Regions from separate parts of the Pedobacter sp. genome, predicted to be linked through region 2. Evidence: riboswitches for the same ligand, from Rfam matches in the RefSeq annotation. Region 2 holds a riboswitch; each other region holds the start of a gene.
The links. Region 2 has a riboswitch for S-adenosylmethionine ahead of ACQY77_RS22540 (peroxiredoxin family protein). Riboswitches for the same ligand answer to the same signal wherever they lie in the genome.

Region 1: it holds a riboswitch for S-adenosylmethionine, as region 2 does, so the genes downstream of both, metH (methionine synthase) here and ACQY77_RS22540 (peroxiredoxin family protein) in region 2, are expected to answer to the same signal.
Region 3: it holds a riboswitch for S-adenosylmethionine, as region 2 does, so the genes downstream of both, ACQY77_RS02655 (O-acetylhomoserine aminocarboxypropyltransferase/cysteine synthase family protein) here and ACQY77_RS22540 (peroxiredoxin family protein) in region 2, are expected to answer to the same signal.
Region 4: it holds a riboswitch for S-adenosylmethionine, as region 2 does, so the genes downstream of both, ACQY77_RS04280 (SusC/RagA family TonB-linked outer membrane protein) here and ACQY77_RS22540 (peroxiredoxin family protein) in region 2, are expected to answer to the same signal.

The regions. Positions count from the first base shown of each region.
Region 1 is NZ_OZ257244.1:2,493,104-2,498,421, reverse strand. Features, by position in the region: gene ACQY77_RS09895 (hypothetical protein) at 1-485, shown strand, start outside; gene ACQY77_RS09890 (Bax inhibitor-1/YccA family protein) at 523-1,278, shown strand; SAM riboswitch class I at 1,415-1,517, shown strand; gene metH (methionine synthase) at 1,688-5,318, shown strand, end outside.
Region 2 is NZ_OZ257244.1:5,451,176-5,456,493, forward strand. Features, by position in the region: gene ACQY77_RS22530 (right-handed parallel beta-helix repeat-containing protein) at 1-927, shown strand, start outside; gene ACQY77_RS22535 (phytase) at 929-2,005, shown strand; SAM riboswitch class I at 2,628-2,724, shown strand; gene ACQY77_RS22540 (peroxiredoxin family protein) at 2,878-4,176, shown strand; gene ACQY77_RS22545 (peroxiredoxin family protein) at 4,257-5,318, shown strand, end outside.
Region 3 is NZ_OZ257244.1:706,496-711,813, reverse strand. Features, by position in the region: gene ACQY77_RS02665 (homoserine dehydrogenase) at 1-927, opposite strand, end outside; gene ACQY77_RS02660 (homoserine O-acetyltransferase family protein) at 1,002-2,060, opposite strand; gene ACQY77_RS02655 (O-acetylhomoserine aminocarboxypropyltransferase/cysteine synthase family protein) at 2,099-3,430, opposite strand; SAM riboswitch class I at 3,707-3,817, opposite strand; gene ACQY77_RS02650 (hypothetical protein) at 4,029-5,030, shown strand; gene ACQY77_RS02645 (trans-sulfuration enzyme family protein) at 5,280-5,318, opposite strand, start outside.
Region 4 is NZ_OZ257244.1:1,105,883-1,111,200, reverse strand. Features, by position in the region: gene ACQY77_RS04300 (ABC transporter ATP-binding protein) at 1-19, opposite strand, end outside; gene ACQY77_RS04295 (3'-5' exonuclease) at 19-732, opposite strand; gene ACQY77_RS04290 (DUF1579 domain-containing protein) at 867-1,370, shown strand; gene ACQY77_RS04285 (DUF72 domain-containing protein) at 1,909-2,805, opposite strand; SAM riboswitch class I at 3,016-3,115, shown strand; gene ACQY77_RS04280 (SusC/RagA family TonB-linked outer membrane protein) at 3,399-5,318, shown strand, end outside.

The DNA of each region.
Region 1 (5,318 bases), 2.5 Mb from region 2:
AATATTCGGAGTTATATTTTGATAAACAGATTTATAACTTCTTATTACACCCGCAGTGGGATGAGTTTGGCTCAAATACACTTTACATGAAGGTATTATTTGCTGATTATGATCGTGCTTATGCCATTATAGAATTTATTGGCGAGTGGAATGATGCCATCAATAATGATATTATGATGTTGAAGCGGGATATTCTGGAGCTGATGATGGATGAGGGAATAAATAAATTTATCCTGATTGGTGAAAATGTGCTGAACTTTCATGCTTCTGATGACAGTTACTATGAAGAATGGTTTCAGGAAGTAGAAGAGGGATGGATTGTTGGCGTTAACTTTCAGGAGCATGTGATTCGCGAATTTCGTGATAATAATATCGATTATTACATTAACTTCGGTGGTGAATTGGATAATCTGCCCTGGAGAACACTAAAACCACTACAGTTCTTTAAGAAAGTTGAAGAACAGCTGACAAAAAGATTAAATTAAAAACTTATTTTTATATTCATAAATACACAAAATAACAATGGAACAACAAAATTATCAATATCAGGACAACAGTGTTTTTGTTCAGGAAGGCAGCGTTTCTAAGAAATTCTTTGCACACGTTTTTACCTGGATGTTTGTTGCCTTAAGTCTTTCTACTGTAGCGGCCTATTTATTTGGCACTAGTGAAAGTTTAATGCAATACTTACTTACCGTTAATCCATCAACAGGAAAAGTAGGAATGTCTATTTTTGGATATATCGCTATGTTTGCACCGCTAGGCTTAGTGTTATTGATGGGCTTTGGTTTAAGCAGATTATCATTGCCAGCACTGATCGGCGTTTTCGTGCTCTATGCCGTATTAACAGGTATTAGTCTAAGCTTTATCTTATTAACTTATACCTCAGGTTCGGTAGTAAGCTGCTTTGGTGGCGCTGCCTTAATCTTCGGAATTATGGCCTTTATGGGTTACACAACCAACATTGATTTGAGTAAATTCGGTCCGATTTTAATGGTGGGCGTTATAGCATTGGTAATTGCAAGCGTAATCAATATGTTTATCCAAAGTGAACAATTTAGTTTGTTTATGGCATTTATTGGTATTGCAATCTTTACTGCATTAACAGCTTATGATGTACAAAAAATTAAAAGAATTGGCGAAGGAATTGAAGCGAGTGGTGAGCAGGTATTACAGGTAGATTCTAAAAAGATGGCTATCGTTGCTGCACTATCACTATATCTTGATTTCTTAAATATCTTCCTTTTCTTACTTCGTATTTTCGGAAGTAGAAAATAGAAATAACGGTTTACAATTTTCTGTTCAAACCGAACAATATTCTTTAAGGCTGTGCAATTTTGCATGGCCTTTGTAATTTTATTTGGCAGCAGGGCGATAATTTTTGGAAATGATGTTGCTTTGTTGCATTTTTGTATGCTTATTAAGAAAGACGGAGGGATTAGACCCAACGAAGTCTTAGCAACCTGTGCCAACAAGGTGCTAAATTCTATCCCGATTTATTCGGGGAAAGATAAGTTTAGGAAGTACGATCATGTGCCAACTTTTTAAATAAGCTTTTTTAAGTATCGGGTATACAGTATCAAGTATCAAGACGAGGTTCTTATAATAGGATCTTTTTTGATCAGTTTTCAGTCTGTGAGTCAGTCTTGATACTTGATACCTAGTACTTACTACTAGACAACAACAAATGGGTATAAGAGAAGAATTAGAGAAACGTATTTTGGTGATTGATGGTGCTATGGGTACCATGATTCAGCGCTATACTTTAACGGAAGAAGATTTTAGAGGCGAGCGCTTTAAAGATCACCCCTGTGATGTTAAAGGCAATAACGATTTGCTTAATATTACACGTCCGGATATTATTAAGCAGATTCATTTAGAATATCTGCAGTCGGGTGCTGATATTATCGAAACCAACACTTTCAGTACACAGCGTATTTCTATGGCTGATTACCAGATGGAAGAGCTGAGCTATGAGCTAAGTTTTGAGGGTGCACGTATTGCGAAAGCGGCTACAACCGAATTTATGGCGCAAAATCCAGATCGGGCTTGCTTTGTTGCAGGAGCTGTTGGACCCACTAACCGCACGCTTTCCTTATCGCCAGATGTGAATGATCCTGGTTTCAGGGCCATCAGTTACGAGGAACTTTTTGATGCTTACTATGAACAAGTTCGAGGTTTGGTGGATGGTGGTTCGGATATTCTCCTGATTGAAACCATTTTTGATACCTTAAATGCTAAAGTGGCCATTGCCGCTATTAAAAAATATGAAGAGATAGTGGGTAAAAAACTGGAGATTATGATCTCTGGAACGATTACCGACGCTTCCGGCCGTACATTGTCGGGGCAAACAGCCGAGGCTTTTTTAAACTCTGTGGTGCATGCAAAACCTTTAAGTATTGGTTTTAACTGTGCTTTAGGCGCTAAAGAAATGCGTCCGCACATAGAAGAATTGGCCGCAAAAGCAGGGTGTTATGTTTCTGCCTACCCAAATGCAGGCTTACCAAACGAGTTTGGTGCTTATGACGAGCAACCTCACGAAACCGCGCATTTGGTTGATGATTTTATAGCTTCCGGATTTGTTAATATTGTAGGTGGTTGTTGTGGTACTACACCTGATCACATTGGTTGTATTGCAGCCAATGCACGCAAAGCAAGCCCTAGAAAGATTCCTACACCTGTTCCAAATATGCGTTTGAGCGGTCTGGAGCCTGTAACTATTACTCCGGAAAGTATTTTTGTAAACGTTGGTGAAAGAACAAACATCACCGGTTCTCCGAAATTCTCTAAATTAATTTTAAGTGGAGATTATGAAGCTGCACTTGCCGTTGCCCGCCAACAGGTAGAAGGTGGTGCACAGGTAATTGATGTGAACATGGACGAAGGAATGTTGGATTCGGAAGCTGCCATGACTAAATTCCTCAACCTGATTGCTTCAGAACCTGATATCGCTAAATTGCCGATCATGGTCGATTCATCGAAATGGAGCGTAATTGAGGCTGGTTTGAAGTGTTTACAGGGGAAAGGTATTGTAAACTCTATTTCCTTAAAAGAAGGAGAAGAAAAGTTTATAGAGAGTGCTAAGAAGATTATGGTTTATGGTGCTGCGGTAGTGGTTATGGCATTTGATGAGCAGGGGCAGGCCGATAACTACGAGCGCAGAATAGAAATTTGTAAAAGAAGTTACGATATCCTGGTGAATGAGGTTGGTTTTCCGCCGCAGGATATCATTTTCGACCCAAATATATTAACGGTAGCAACCGGATTAGACGAACATAATAACTATGCTGTCGATTTTATCAATGCTACCCGTTGGATTAAACAAAACCTGCCACATGCGAAAGTTAGTGGTGGTGTTTCTAATATCTCGTTCTCATTTAGAGGAAACAATGTAGTGCGCGAAGCCATGCACTCGGCTTTTCTTTATCATGCCATCCAGGCAGGATTGGATATGGGAATTGTAAATGCGGGGATGTTGGAAGTTTATCAGGAAATTCCACCAGAATTATTGGAAAGGGTGGAAGATGTATTGTTAAACCGCCGTGATGATGCTACTGAACGCCTGGTAGAGTTTGCAGAAACCGTAAAATCCAAAGGGAAAGAAATTGTGAAGGATGAGGAATGGAGAAAAGGAACAGTAGAGGAAAGGTTATCCCATTCGCTGGTAAAAGGCTTAATTGAACATTTAGATAGTGATGTAGAAGAAGCCCGACAGAAATACGCCCGTCCTATCCAGGTAATTGAAGGTCCGTTGATGGATGGGATGAACATTGTTGGGGATTTATTTGGAGCAGGTAAAATGTTCTTGCCGCAGGTGGTAAAATCTGCCCGAGTAATGAAAAAGGCCGTGGCTTACCTGCTTCCTTTTATTGAGCAGGAAAAGTTAGACAATCCGGATCAGGATCAAAACTCTTCTGCGGGAAGAATTTTACTGGCAACAGTGAAAGGCGATGTTCACGATATTGGAAAAAATATTGTTGGGGTAGTTTTAGCCTGCAACAATTTTGAAGTGATAGACATGGGCGTAATGGTTCCGGCTCAGGAAATCATTAAAAAAGCAAAGGAAATTAAGGCTGATATCATCGGTTTAAGTGGATTAATTACCCCATCTTTAGATGAAATGGTTCATTTTGCCAAAGAAATGGAGCGTGAAGGGTTTACCATTCCTTTAATAGTGGGTGGTGCAACAACCTCCAGAATCCATGCCGCGGTAAAAATTGCACCTAGTTATTCAGGCCCTGCAATTCATGTGCTGGATGCTTCGCGAAGTGTTACCGTTTGTAGTACTTTAATGAATGGCGAAACCCGTGATACCTATATTAATCAGATTAAAGAAGAATATGATAAAGCCCGGGAGGCGCATTTGAATAAGCGTTCTGATAAACGTTTTAAAACGATTGAAGAGGCCCGGGAAAATAAATTTAAGATAGATTTTCAGCCAAACCTGCCAACGCCTGCTTTTACAGGCACCAAGGTGTTTGATGATTATCCCCTGGAAGAATTGGTTCCTTACATTGATTGGACACCTTTTTTCCATACCTGGGAACTTCGCGGAAGCTACCCCAAAATATTCGACGATAAAAATGTAGGCTCAGAAGCGAAGAAACTTTTTGATGACGCACAGACTTTATTGAAGCGTGTACTGGACGAAAAATTATTTACAGCTAAGGGTGTTATTGGATTTTGGCCGGCGAATTCGGTGGGGGATGACATAGAGTTGAGCGTTGATAGTCCTGAGTTGGGAGATGCCAAACCCCAATTTTCAAACCTTAAACCCGTGACTATTCACACCCTGAGGCAGCAGGCAGAGAAAGTAGATGGTCAACCTTATTATGCACTATCAGATTTTATCGCGCCAAAAGAAAGCGGCATTCAGGATTACTTTGGTGGTTTTGCAGTAACTACAGGTATAGGCGTGGATGAGCTGGTTGCGGAGTTTGAAGCCAATCATGACGATTATAACAGCATTATGGCTAAGGCACTGGCTGATCGTTTAGCAGAAGCTTTTGCAGAGCGGATGCATGAGCGTGTACGTAAAGAATACTGGGGTTACGCAAAAGATGAGAACCTTAGCAATCAGGAATTGATCAAGGAAGAATATGCAGGTATTCGTCCGGCACCAGGATATCCTGCTTGTCCGGAGCATACAGAAAAGGGTACTTTATTTGCCCTGCTTGATGCGGAAAACAGAATTGGCTTGCGCTTAACCGAAAGCTATGCCATGTATCCTACAGCAGCAGTAAGTGGCTTTTACTTTGCTCATCCCGATTCAAGATATTTCGGTTTGGGAAAAATCACTAAAGACCAGATTGAAGATT
Region 2 (5,318 bases):
AAATTTGGAAAGCTTTGGGGAGGCATTTTAGCCGGGCCAACCTGCGAAGAATTGGTACTGGATCACGCCATCTTAGAATATGGTGGCTCTACTACTTCCGATGCTTCAACATCAGTTAAAATGGGCCTTTATAAAGCTGTTGCCGGAGAGAATTTACCTGCACTTTGGTTCGCCAATGCCAGTGGCAGATTAGTGGTACAAAACAGTATCATCAGGAATTTTCAGGAAGACTGTACGTATATCGAAGGTGGAAAGATTATTTTTGCCAATAATGTTTTTTATACCACCGGAGTAACCGGAGGAGAGGCGATGAACTTCAAATCGGGATGTTTGGCAGATATCGCCTACAATTTGGTTTACAGTACCAATACAAATGCCCTAAAATTATCTAACAGTGGAGACAAAACGCCTCAAACTTACATCATTGCCTACAACAATACGATGGTGAATACCGGTTGGAGAAGGCCCACTGCAAAGGGAGGATCCGTATGGTTAGAAAGTACTGTTCGGGCAGATTTATACAATAATCTTTTTGCCAATACACGTTTTGGGATAAAAAGGGATCCAAAGAAGCCGGAAGATAGCCGTTCAGCTTACAGCAACAACTGGTATTATGGTTATGATCAAACTACGGTAAATCAGTTTCAATCTACCGGAGACATTGTGGGTGGTAAAAATGATGTAATCAGTAATGTTGCAGGTGCAAACGACCCGAAATTTGTAAATTATCCCCTGAATACAGCAGTAAGCAATGCTGATTTTAACATCGCCTGGGACTTCCATTTGCAAGGTAACTCACCGGCATTAGGTAAAGGAGTTACCAACTTTACCCGTCACCATCAGGCCGGAATTATAATGAAAAATGGCCTAACTTATACCTCACCTCAGCCATCAACTTTTATTGGTGCATACGGAACTAAAATATAAAATGAACTATAAATACATCTTAAATTTTGCCGCATTAGCGGTTATATGCCTTACCATTTCATGTAATGGAGGTAAAATACAGGAAAATGCCAGTGTGGTAAAACCACTTTATATATCAGAACCTGTAGATTTTGATACAGATGACCCTGCCATTTGGATCAATCCACAAAACGCTGCTCAATCTTTGGTGATTGGTACCGATAAAGATACAAACGGCGGTTTGTATGTATTTGATCTTAAAGGGAAGATCATTAAAAATAAAACGATTAAAGGATTAAAAAGACCCGATAATGTCGATATCGCATATGGCTTACTACTTGGTGGCAAAAAAACAGATATTGCAGTTACCACAGAGCGCTACACGCATAAATTAAGGATATTTTCCCTTCCGGAGATGAAGCCTGTAGATAAGGGTGGCATTCCGGTTTTTGTTGGTGAAACAGGGGTAGAGTATCGCGACTTAATGGGGATAGCGATGTATACAGATCCTACAGGAAAGGTTTACGCTATAGTTGGCCGTAAAAGTGGACCTAAAGAAGGGGGCTACTTATGGCAATATGCTTTAACAGATGATGGAAAAGAAAATGTGAAAGCAGAACTGGTACGTAAATTCGGCAAGTACAGTGGCAAAAAGGAAATTGAAGCCATTGCTGTAGATAATGAATTAGGTTTTGTTTACTATTGTGATGAGCAGGTAGGCGTTCGTAAGTATTATGCAGATCCTACAAAAGGAAATGAAGAACTGGCTTTATTTGGAAAGGGAGATTTTTCAGTTGATAATGAAGGGATTGCGATTTATAAAACGGCAGGAAACAAAGGTTATATCTTAGTGTCCGATCAAGGTGCGCAGCAGTTAAAAGTTTACGATCGGGTAGGGCAGGCAAATGTTGCAAATCCTCATCCACTTTTGGCTACCATCAAATATTCCGCAAATCAAACCGATGGTATCGATGTCGTTTCAGTCCCATTAAATTCAGATTTTAAGCATGGTTTATTGGTAGCCATGAGTGATGACAAGACTTTTCATTTTTACCGTTGGGAAGACATTGCTGGCAAACAGCTAACCGTTAATCCTTAAGCCCACGGTCCGTGGCTCACGGACCATTTCATCTACCTGTTGGTGGCATCACTGACGGGCAGATATAACCACCCCCTCCATCACGCTAAACCTATGCACCCCCTCCTCGAAAAAAGGAGGGGAGTTGTAACCTGCTCGGTGAATACCTCAACCATTCGTGTTAAAATGAAGACTCGTTTAACTAATAAAACGATAAAATTTAAAATTAATGATCAGTAAATCAGTTGTTTAATAAATAAGTCTACTAATTCTATAGAATTACTTGTTTAATTTGTTTGAAGTTTATATTTTTACAAAAAAAATAATAATCATTCACTAGCAAAATATACGTTCGATATGAAATCCCGCAGACAACCACAGCTCACTTTTCTGATGTCTTTATCAGGTAGGTACAACTGCTGTTGCCGCTAATTATAAGCTAAAATATAGGTCACCCCTTATTTAAGGTCTCTCTTCAATATTCTTATTTTGAAGATCCTGGTACCCCGGGACAAGTTGAGAGAATATTATGGTGGTCATGTATTTTAGCCAATAAGTTGCCGGGGTATCAGGAACCACCTAACTAATCACCACCACTAGTTTAGGTTTATTACTCTAATTAATTCACCACCATTAATTAGTTGATTTATACAGAAGAAGGGAGAGTCAGTCTCGTTGAACTTCTAGCAACTTTCCATAGGAAAAAGTGCTCAAACTGATCTAGCAATAGATTATAAATTAACCGATAACCAGTAAACTTAAGTTTCTGTTAAGGATTTTTTCAGTGTCATTACGCTTCAGGTGCACCGGGGTGTTTCGATGTGGGATAAATTTCTTGTCTGATGGTTTACTGTTATCTAAAACCAATAGTGTTTTAACTAAAATCGATGATGATGAAAACTTCAATTTACTCCAAAATTGCATGCCTGGCAACTTCGGTGGCCTTACTGAGTGGAACAACCTTCGCCAATGGCCCTAAACCTTTTCCAAAAGAGGGCATCTGGCGGGGTGTATTTCGGGTAAGCGAATCGCAGGTCCCTTTTAATTTCGAATTCAAGGGTAAAGACCCTAAAAATGCTGTATTAACCCTTTTAAATGGTTCTCGCAGAGATGATTTTCATGTAGAACGAAGGGGAGAAGATTCTATCTATGTCAAGATGAATACTTACGATGCTGCTTTAGTGGCAAAAGTAGAGGCCGATGGCTCATTAAGTGGCGAATACCGCAGTTTAGTACCTGGTTTCCGTGGTAATTCATTGCCTTTTGTTGCCGAACACGGCAAAGCATATCGCTTTGTAGAACCCGGAAAAGATGTTACGCCTAAATACGATATCTCAGGCAAATGGGAGATCAAAACCTACACCAAAGAAGCTGTTCCTGCTTCAATTGCCTTGTTAAAACAGAATGGTAATAAACTTACAGGTGTAATTATGACAGTTGTAGGTGATACCCGCGAATTAGAAGGTACGGTACAGGGAGATGAATTTGAGCTTTCAGGATTTACCGGACCTAGTCCGTTTATTGTTAGAGGTAAAATTAACGACGATAACAGCATTACAGGAGAGCAAGGGTTCGGGATTTATAAAAACCTGAAGTTCGACGGGCAACGCAATGATAAAGCAGAACTCCCCGATCCTTACAAATTAACCTTTTTAAAAGAAGGCTATAAGAAACTTGATTTTACCTTTCCAGACTTGACCGGGAAGCCTGTTTCACTCAGCGATGATAAATATAAAGGCAAAGTGGTCATTATTGAAACTATTGGTACCTGGTGTCCAAATTGCACAGATCAAACTGTTTTTCTTTCTCCCTGGTTTAAAAAGAACCAAAAACGTGGTGTAGAAGCAATAGCTATCGGTTTTGAACAAAAAGATGATCTGGAGTATGCGAAATATACACTTGGTAAACTAAGGGATAAATATGGCATTACTTACGATATCCTTTTTGGCGGTATTGCCGATAAAAAAGTCGTAGCCGAAAAGCTTCCTGCTTTAAACAAGTTCATCGCTTTTCCAACCACAATTATCATTGATAGAAAAGGCGAGGTAAGAGAGATTTACACCGGATACACCGGAACTGTAACAGGCAAATACTTTAACGAGTATGAAGCCAAATTTAACAAAGTACTGGATGAGCTTATTGCAGAGCCTGTACCAGAACGTACTGTTGCCCAAACCGAGAACGGTAAATAAACATTAAACCATAACTAAACTTGCACCAGTGCACCTGAAAATGTGCTGGTGTGTTTCAACCTACACTAAAAAATAAAACGATGAGCAATTATTTTACAAGATTTCAGGTGCTGGCCGTAGCCTCGCTGATTTCGACATCAGCATTGGCAGCACACAAACCAGATGAGAAGCCCAAAGTGGCTAAGAAATTTATTAAAGAGGGAATATGGAGAGGGGTTTTCAAAGTTGCAGAAACAGAAGTGCCATTTAACTTCGAATTAAAAGGAAAGGATGCAGAACATGCCACTTTTACTCTATTAAATGGTACAAGGAGAGATGATTTTCACATCAGCTATCTGGGGCAGGATTCACTCTTTATCAAAATGAATACCTATGATGCCGCTTTGGTAGCCAAAATAGAAAGCGATGGTCGCATATCAGGTGAATACCGTAGTCTCGTTCCTGGATTAAAGGGAAATTCACTACCCTTTACTGCCGAACAAGGAAAGACCTATCGTTTCATCGAGCCGGGTAAAGATATAGCTCCAACAGCAAACTTAACCGGAAAATGGGAGTTTAAGGGGTTTTCTAAGGAGGCCGTTCCCAATAAAGTAGCAATCCTGAAACAGGAAGGTAACAAACTCACAGGAGTAATTATGCAGGTAACGGGTGATAGTCGTGAGCTGGAAGGTACTGTTCAGGGAAATCAATTTGTACTCTCTGGATTTAGCGGTCCTAGTCCGAAGATTTACAAAGGCACAATCAATGAAGATGGCACCCTTTCCGGTGAAATCTCTCAGGGGATTTACGACAATTTGAAGTTTACAGGGGTAAAAGACAGTAAAGCAGAATTGCCTGATCCATATAAAATTACAGCTTTAAAAGAAGGCGTTAAAAAACTGGCCTTTACCTTTCCTGATTTGACGGGTAAACCAGTATCCCTTACCGATGATAAATACAAAGGCAAAGTGGTTATTGTAGAATTGGTAGGTACCTGGTGTCCAAATTGCACAGATCAAACCATCTTTCTTTCTCCCTGGTTTAATAAAAATGCCAAAAGAGGTGTAGAGGCCATTGCCATCGGCTTTGAGCAAAAAGACGATCTGGAATATGGTAAATATACCCTGGGTAAACTTCGTGATAAATATAACATCAAGTACGAT
Region 3 (5,318 bases), 730 kb from region 2:
TAGGGCTGCAATATCAGAAAGTACAGCAGCTCCTGTTGGATGACCGCCTGCACCTTTGCCAAAGAAGAATTGTTTATCAGCGAAAGCTGCCTGAACCGTAACTGCATTGTACTCATTTTCTACATTGTAAAGAAAATCATCTTTCCCAACCAATTTGGGCAACACATAGGTCACAATTTGTTTGGTATTTACCTTACGCGCAGTAGGTACGAGTTTAATTTTTAAATTCTTTTCCTTAGCATATTTAATGTCATGCTGCGATAAGTTCTGGATACCAATATTTAAAATGGCATCAGGATTAACAAATAAGCCGTAAGCATGGGCTGTAGCAATAGCCAATTTATATTTGGGATCGTAACCTCCCACATCTAAAATAGGATCAGTTTCTGCAAAACCTAAGTCCTGAGCTTCTTTTAAGGCAGCATTATAACTTTGATTCTCATTAAATATTTTAGAAAGTATATAGTTAGAAGAACCATTGAAAATTCCACTTAAAGCATGGAAAAGCTCATTGTCGTAATATTCTTCCAGGTTCCTGATAATTGGAATACTACCACAAACTGCTCCTTCATACAATAATGAAGTACCGTGTTCCTGTTGTAGAGCAACCAACTCAGCCAGATGGGTAGCAATCATTTTTTTATTGGCAGAAACCACATTTTTACCATTCTTTAGGGCGGTGGTTACAATTTCGTAAGCGGCTTCTGCATCATTAATCAACTCCACAATGGTGTTGATTTCTGTATTGTTTAATATTTCGTTGCGATCTGTGGTAAACAAATCCTTATCCAGGGTACGTTTTTTCCTGGGATCTTTTATCGCAATTTTAATGATTTCTAAGTTGAGGTTCTGGCTTTGAATGATATCCAGTAATCCTTGTCCAACTACACCAAAACCAAAAAGTCCGATTTTTAAATTTTTACTCATTTTATTTTTATGATTGTACAGCGTTAAGACTGATGCTCTATCTGTTGTTATTGAATAAGTTGTGGTAATAAGTATTAGGCAGTATGCTGAAGTTTGATGATCTTTTTGTTACTGCTTTCTCTCAAAAAAGTACCAATGATATTGGTTAATGCATTGGTTTCAATTAAGAAGCCATCATGCCCATAATCAGAGCTGATTACCGAAAATTCGGCACCCTGAATATGATCTGCAAGGTACTTTTGTTCTGATACAGGGAAGAGAAAATCGTTTTCTATGCCTATTACAAGTGTATTCGCCTTTACTAATTTTAAAGCATCTGCAATGCTTTTTCTGTTTCGACCAACATTGTGGCTATCCATGGCTTTGGTCAAATAGTAATAGCTGTAAGCATTAAAGCGATTGATGAGTTTTTCTCCCTGATAATTTTGATAAGAAGAGGCCCTGAAATTATCGGTTTTTTCGTTTACGCTTTCAACCTGTGTATTGCCGTACGCACTATAAGTTCTATAACTCAGCAAAGCGATACTCCGTGCAGTTTTTAAACCTTTACTGCCACCATTGGGCTGGTTTGCAAAAAAGGTACGATCGGTGGTGATGGCTAAACGCTGACTTTCGTTAAAAGCAATTCCCCAGGGAGAATGTACTGCATTAGTGGCGATAAGTATTAAATTTTCAATTCTATTCGGTTCAATAATACTCCATTCAACAGATTGTTGTCCTCCTAATGAACCACCTATTAAGACTTTAATTTGTTCAATGCCCAAATGTGCAGCCAGCAGTTGATGTGCCGAAACAAAATCACGGATGCTGAACTGAGGAAAAGCTAAATAGTAAGGTAAACCAGTAACAGGATTCGTGCTAAGCGGGTTAGTAGTACCATAATGAGAACCTAAAACATTTGCACACACAATAAAGTGCTCATTCGGATTGAAAAGGACGTTTTGTCCGAATAAACCTTCCCACCATTCAAAAACATCCGCATTGGCTGTTAAGGCATGACAAACCCAAATGACATTGTCTTTTTGCGCGTTTAATTTTCCATAAGTTTGATACGCAATCTGTAAATTCCGTAATTTCTTACCGTTTTCTAGCTTAAATTGTTTAGGGTGATTATATATTGAAGATGTACTCATGTTAAAATTTGTTGTGTTGTTGTAAAAGAACTTTGCCTTTATGCGTTTAAACCATTTGAAGCAACACTAGCATTAATACTGGCAAATGCTTGTTCAAAATCAGCTTTAATATCATCTATATGTTCAATACCAACAGATACCCTTAATGCATTAGGTTTAACACCTGCAGCCAATTGTTCTTGCTCATTTAATTGCTGATGGGTAGTAGCAGATGGCTGGATAATTAATGTTTTAGCATCTCCAACATTTGCCAGGTGCGAAACCAATTTTAAATTATCGATTACCTGACTTGCATTTTCTTTGCTGCCATTCAATTCGAACGATAAAACTGCACCAAAGCCATTACTCAAGTATTTCTTTGCGAGGTTGTTATATGGGCTGCTGGCCAATCCGGGATAATCTACTTGTTTTACAGCAGGATGGTTTTCTAACCAGGTAGCAAGTGCTAAAGCATTATCTACATGACGTTGTACCCGGAGAGATAATGTTTCCAAACCTTGTAATAATAAGAATGAATTGAAAGGAGATAGGGCAGGGCCAAGATCTCTTAATCCTTCTACGCGTGCACGAATGATGAATTGGATGTTTCCGAATGGTCCACCGATGCCGAAAACATCATTGAATACAAGTCCGTGATAGCCCGCAGATGGTTCGGTAAACTGAGGGAATTTGCCATTTCCCCAATTGTAGTTGCCACCATCAACAATAACGCCGCCAATACTTGTTCCATGACCACCAATCCACTTGGTTGCTGATTCTACAACAATGTTAGCGCCATGTGCCAGTGGTTTAAACAAATATCCTGCTGCACCAAAGGTGTTATCTACAATAAATGGAATATCATATTTCTTGGCAATTGCAGCAATTTTTTCAAAATCAGGAACACTGAATGAAGGATTACCAATCGTTTCCAGGTAAATGGCTTTGGTTTTATCAGTGATTTTACGTTCAAAATCTTCCGGATCATCGCCATTGGCAAAATCTACCTGAATGCCTAAACGTTTAAATGTTACTTTGAATTGGTTGTAAGTACCTCCATATACATGAGAAGAGGAAACAATTTGATCTCCGGCTTCTAATATGTTATGTAAAGCAATAAATTGTGCTGCCTGGCCCGATGCAACGGCCAATGCTGCAACCCCTCCTGCTAATGCCGCAATCCGTTTTTCAAAAACATCTGTTGTTGGATTCATGATGCGCGTATAGATATTGCCAAATTCCTTAAGGGCAAATAAATTGGCGCCATGCTCAGCGCTTTGAAAACCATAAGAAGTGGTTTGGTATATAGGAACTGCTCTTGATCCTGTTGTTGGATCTATTTCCTGACCAGCGTGCAATTGTAAGGTTTCAAATTTATATGAAGTAGACATAATTTCTAATGATTAAATTTTAATTGTTTTGATTTTGGCATGCATTGATTGCAATATGATCTTGCAAATCATGATAGGGTGTACCCTCCGTTCAGAGGGCCTTCCAGTTTGAATATTAACAAAAAAGGAAGATTTTTAGATTACTGTATGCAACAGCACATACCAGTAATCGACTGCATATCATAACAAATAAAAGAAATTGAAGAATTTTCTACTTTTTTAAAGTTTAGACTGGGCTCGCTTAGCGATTGAAGATTTATTACTTTCATCAGTTTAAATTTATATCTCCAAATAACACCATGTTACTCGGTCAGGAATTGGCACCTTCTCTTTCTGAGGGTTGCCAGTGGGTCTTAGAGCCAGTCTCTCGCCACTTCTTTATAAATCAACCTGTCTAGATTGACTTTTATTTAGCTTCTCTGCCAAATAATATTCCAAATGTCTGAATTATATTTTTATTTGCCAAATTAAATTTTGAAAAATAATTAACCAGCTGAAAATCAAATTTGTAACTTTATGGTGTTAAAACGAACTGCTCAATATAAGTATTAATTGATCCCAAAATTTTATGTTTGTTCCTATCTAATCATTCTACACCATGAAAACGAAATCTATAATTATCGCACTATCACTATCGATTACTGCATTTTCTGCTCAAGCTCAGTTTGGAGGGCTAAAAGATAAGCTCTTAAAAGTTGGGACAGCACAAGGTGCTAAAGCTTTGGGGGTTGATCGGTTTTTGAAACAACCTGCGGCTATTACCACGAATTTTGAAGATGTTAACCGCGAAGGGGAAATGATGCCTGATTTTAAATCTAAGGAGAAATTTCAACCGCTTTACCTGCTCCCTAAGGCACCTGAAGGCGGTTATGTACTTTGTGAAGGTTACTATGAAATTACAAATAAGAGCTATTGCTTAAAGGCCGGTACATTTGCACCTTCTAAAGGTGATGGCTATATGTTTGCACCGGTACTTGGGCCAAAAGAAGATATCGTTGTAGCTGTTTTGAAAAGTGCCGAGAAGCATCCCGACGTGGAGCAACATGATATTCAGGTTTTACTCTGGACCATTATTGCCAGAACTAAATTTGCTGATTATGCAGGGCAGGTAAAGCTAACAGCCATTAAACTGTTAAGCACTAAACAACTTACTCAACTGGAAGGAGGTGCCTTGGGAATATTGCCTTTTGACGTGATGCAAAAAGCAAAAGATCAACTCCCTGATGGAGTAAAAGCTGTTTTTGAAGCAGAAAATAATATACGCCAATTGGTAGCTTCTGGTAATTATACCTATGCCGACATGGAGAAATATGCAATTATTGCCGGTATGGCTCCTCCACGGGCCGATGTTCCGAGCGGCATCTGGACCAAGCACCCTGATGGTTATTATGTGCGTTATTTCCCTTCCGGATACTCGATCACCAAAGTGCAGGTTTATGTTCCTAAAGAATTGGTAGCAGGAGGTAAAACCATTATTTATGACGCCGCAGGAGATATTGCCTGCCCGGCTAATACCGGTTCGCAACGCTTAGCGCAAACCAATGAACCTTTAAATCCGGATTACACCATTAAATTAGTTACCGTTTGTAACCCTAAATAATTCAAACCCATGGCTTGTGGCTCACAAACCATCATCAGTTATCATGTCATTAATGGTCTGTGGCACACGGACCATTAATGACTATGTCTCCCGTTCGAATGCGATTGTGATATTGTTCCATGTGTTACGGAATAAGAATATTTAGATTATTCTTAATTATTATAGTTCGTATGTAACGAACCAGGGTTTATTCAATCAATTTAACCCATGGTTCCTGATATTAATCCATGGTCTGTAACACAGGGGCCATTATGAAAATGCAAGTGCTTGCGCTAAATCAGCAATAAT
Region 4 (5,318 bases), 1.1 Mb from region 2:
AATTGTCTACATTCAACATTAGGATACAATGGTAATGTTTTCTGGCGGAATTATTTCCAATCCTTTGAATTTTAACAAAACCTGTGCGGTTGTAACAACGTCTTTCTGACAATAAACCACAATCCGATCCAAATTTTGCTCTTCGTAGTAAACTTGCCGTACCTGACTGCCATCAATATCATCTTTTGGTGTTGGAATGTTAAATATTGCTGCTAAAAGGCTTAAAGAAGTGTAGTGTTTGTAATCGCCAAATTTCCAAAGCTCCATGGTGTCGAGGTGGTTTACTTCCCAGGGTTTTTTACCCGCAAGCTGTAATTGAACCGGGATATCCAGGCCATTAACCAGTAATCTGCGACAGAGGTATGGAAAGTCAAATTCTTTGCCGTTATGCGCACAGAAACATAATCCCGGACTTTGCTTATTCATTAATGCCTGAAATTGTTGAAGGATTTCTTTCTCGTTATGCCCGGCAAATGATTTTACCCGTAATTCATTTGTGCCATTATGAATATTAAAAATACCCAGACTGATGCAAATAATTTTACCGAATTCAGCGAAAATACCTGCTCTTTCGTAAAATTCATCCGGATCCTGATCTTCTTTTCGTTGGTGATGGGTTTTCTGCTCCCAGAGGTGTTGCAGGTGAGGTGGGAGTTCGCTGTAGTGTGGATATTGAGGTACTGTTTCAATATCAAGCACCATTACTTGATTGAGATCTAACGTTCTAAGCATACAACAAGATAAGGAAAAATTAGTGCTGAGTCAAGGACGAACCGGCAAGGGTAAGACTCGTTTTAATGTTCAGTGTTTTCTCTTCTCCATTGTAGATCACTTTTATCATCAAGCAATTTTCATTAAGTTTGAATATGGCAAAAAGTAAATTAGAGCAGTCTTTAGCAGATGGCGCACATAAATTGTTAACGGGTTTAGTTGGGGCATGGACAGGAACAACCAAAACATGGTTTGAAAAGGACGTACTGGCAGACGAATCACCAATGACTGCCGAGATCTCCACACTTTATGATGGACGCTTTATCTCCTATGATTATCAAGGTAGTTTGGAAGGGAAAGCTTTTGAAGGTAAGATGATTATTGGTTTTGATATTCCTTACCAGAGGTTTTCGGCCAGCTGGATTGACACTTTTCACATGGGTACACAAATTATGCTTTCCAGCGGAGATAGTGGCTTGATTGGGCATGACGGTTTCGCTATTTTAGGTTCGTACGGAAGTCCGGAGTATGGAGCACCATGGGGCTGGAGAACGGAATTGAAAATTGTTAATGCTGATGAAATTATTTTTACAGCTTATAATATTTCGCCGGAAGGAGAAGATGCGAAGGCTACTGAAACGGTTTACAGTAGAAAGTAGGAGGTCCGAGGTCGGGTGTCCGAAAATAAAAAGCAGAAAAGATAAATTGTTTAATTACTTAATTGCCTTAGATGCCTCAGGTGGTTAAATAAAAAGCCGATGGGCTTCCGGTCTTGATACCTGATACTAAATACTTGATACTAAAAAAAGTCCGAGGTCGGAGGTCCGGAGTCCGAGGCCTATAGTGCATACCAAGTCGCCAAACAAGCTTAGTTGCCTTGGGTGAGTAATTGAAAGCCGAAACTAAAGCGAATAACATGAACTCCCAGTCTTGATACTTTATACTCAATACTTGCTACTAAAAAAAGTTCAAGGTCGGAGGTCCGGAGTCCGAGGCCTATAGTGCATACCAAGTCGCCAAACAAGCTTAGTTGCCTTGGGTGAGTAATTGAAAGCCGAAACTAAAGCGAATAATATGAACTCCCAGTCTTGATACTTTATACTCAATACTTGATACTAAAGAACAAAGATAAAGCGCAGTAACCTGCCTGGTTCCCTGTCTTGATACTTGCTACTAACTACTTTCTACTAACAGCTACTAAAACAAACTCGGTGTGCTCTGATTAGCCATTACCGGAATATGTAAATCTGTGCCGATGGCTTCATTTAGTTTTTTGGTGAAATAGGCAGAAAATAGCGGAGAAGATAGCTCTACATTTTGGTGAACAAAAAAGTATAGTTTTTCCAATCCTTCTTTTTTCCAGGCAACAATTCTTTCAATCCAATCGTCTAAGCGTTTTTTATCGATATCGTCTACGTTAGCGCCAACGAAGCGTACAAATGCAACAGGAGAGGTTAAACGCATGTGTAACATATCTCTTCGCCCTGCTGTATCTACAATAATATTGGCTACGCCATGTTTTTCAAAAAGATCTGAAAACTGGCTTGCTACGGCAGGATTGGAAAACCATTCTTCGTTACGTACTTCTACCGCTAAAGGGATCACCTTTGGAAATTCTTCAACCACTTTTTGTAAACGTTCAAAATCTTTAGGTTTAAAATTGTCGTGCAATTGAAGGAAGGCCATTCCTAACTTATCCTCAAAATTACTGATGGCATCGCAATATAGTTCCACCGGCTCTTTCACATTGATCAATCTTTTGAAATGGCTGATACTATTGGTTAGCTTAGGGAAAAATTTAAAGTCAGCCGGGGTTTTCTCTGTCCATGTAATTACTTGCTCTGAAGTTGGCATGCCGTAAAAAGTAGCATTAAGCTCAATAGAATTGAATTGGGTAGAATAGTAAGTCAACTCATCTTTGGTCCCCTTTGGATAAAAGCCCTTTAAATCAGTTTTGTTCCACTTGGCACAACCTACATAAGCTTCGAAAGCTTGTTTGGCTTTGTTGGCTTTTAAAATCGCTGTGGTTTCAGGTGCATCCTTTGGTAAGGTGAAATCAATTGTTGAAGGATCTTGTACTTGGCCAAATTTCATATCTAAAGTTTTTAACGGATTGAATGATGATCAAAGATAAAAGGCTTTCCGGCAAATTCTTCGAAAACCGGAAAAAATTAAATAATTCGCTTAATATAGGCAGCAGGAAATAACAGAGAAATGTCAGGATTTATTTATTTTAAAATAATTACTATTAAAAAGGTAGATATTATATACATTTGCCGAACCAAAATCGGTAGTTCTTTAGATTACTTATCCAGAAAGACGGAGGGAAAGGCCCTGTGAAGTCTTAGCAACCCCAGCAATGGTAGGTGCTAATTCCTGCTTCTGCAAAGAAGAGAGATAAAAAGTTTGCTATTCGCAGCTTATCAACTAAGGATTTTCGATTAACATGAAGTAACTAGTGAGCCAGATTTTGTAATTATTAATTTTATTATGAAAAATTTATCTACCCCTAGTACACTAAATGCCTCTTTATCAGTACATGCTGTTAAAACACCACTTTCTTCAACGCTAGTCATGTGTTGCTGCTTTAACTAGCAGACCCCCGATTTCATTTTCACATTTAAGGAGTACCTGTTTTAACAACGGGCAGGAATTCTATTGCATTAAAAATCATTAACTAACGAGCAATGTTTAAAAACAAACTATTAATTTTCAGTCTTTTTTGGCTGTTTACCATTTTTAACCTTTCTGCACAAGGGCAGGGTAAATTAAATGGAACTGTTGTGGGTAAAACTGACGGATTGCCCATTCCGGGTGTAAGTATTCGTATTCAAGGGAAATCGGCAGGCGCCATTACTGATGGTAACGGCCAGTTTAATATCGATGCGACCACAGGTGATGTGCTTACTTTTAGCTATATCGGTTATTTAACACAGACTTTAAAAGTAAGCGGAAGCAATAAAATACAGGTTAGCCTGGAAGAATCTAAAAATAACCTTCAGGAAGTTGTGGTAACGGCCTTAGGAATCAATAAGGAAAAAAAATCGCTGGGTTATGCCATTCAGGAAGTGAAAGGATCGGACCTTGCCGAAGCCAAAGAAAGTAATCTGGTTAATGCCTTAGCAGGTAAAGTTGCGGGTGTAAACATCACCAATAGTCAGGGGAATATGGGTTCTTCCCGAATAGTGATCAGGGGCGAAACTTCGATATCAGGCAATAACCAACCCTTATTTGTTGTGGATGGTGTTCCGGTAGATAACTCACAGTTAGGTGCAGGTGGCTCAAGAGATTTTGCCAATGCAATATCAGATATCAATTCTGAAGATATTGAGTCAATCAGTGTTTTAAAAGGACCAAATGCTGCGGCCTTGTATGGTTCGAGGGCAGCAAACGGAGTTATCCTCATCAAAACCAAATCAGGTAAAAGAGGAAAATCGCGCAGCATTTCATTAAACTCGAGTACTACTTTCGAAGATTTGCTGGTACTTCCTTCTTATCAGGATGTTTATGGACAGGGTTCTAACGGACAGTTTAGCTATGTTGATGGAAAAGGCGGAGGTGTTAACGATGGGGTAGATGAGAGCTGGGGACCTAAAATGGATGGTCGTTTAATACCTCAATTCAATTCTAATGGTGTGGCTGTACCTTTTGTACCGCATCCGGACAACGTAAGAAGCTTTTTCGAAACTGGTCATACTTTGAATAATGGTGTTTCATTTAGTGGAGGTGGCGAGGCCTACAATTATCGTTTTTCTTATAACAACAGTGCACAAAAAGGTGTGGTACCCAATTCTGAATTGAATAAAAACAGTTTAGGTTTTAACAGTAGTTTCGACCTTTTACCAAAATTAAAACTGGATTTAACGGCAAATTATGTGCGTACTTCTTCTGATAATCTTCCCGGATCGGCAGGAAGAAGAGCCACCAGTACCATGCTGCAGTTCTTATGGTTCGGCAGGCAGGTAGATGTAGCAGCATTAAAGGATTACAAAGATGCCAATGGAAACACATTTAACTGGAACAACAGCTATTACAGCAATCCTTATTTTATTGCGTACGAAAATACGGTTTCTCAACGTCGTGATCGCCTTTTGGGTACTGTAGGTTTAACTTATCAGATTACAAGTGATTTGAAAGCTAATTTCCACACCGGTAATGATTATTACAACGACCGTCGTAAATTAAGAGTAGCCTATGGCACCAACGGAACACCATTTGGCTCTTACCAGGAAACCGGCTATACCGTAAATGAAAACAATACTGAAGCCAGTTTAAGCTTCAACAAGCGTCTCAACGCTGATTTTAATCTCGATGTTTTAGCCGGGGGTAACCTTCGCAGTAAATTTTACGAAGAGAATAACCAGATTGCCCCACGCCTGGCAGTAGCAGGAATTTACACCCTGGCCAATTCGAGGGATCCTTTAACTTCTACCAATTTCTACAGCAAGTTGAAAGTATACAGTTTATTTTCTTCGGCACAGTTAGGTTTTAAAGATTATGCGTATCTGAATTTAACGGCCCGTAACGACTGGTCTTCTACTTTACCTGTTCAGAACAATTCATACTTCTATCCTTCAGCTAATGCCAGTGTTATTTTGAGTGAAGCT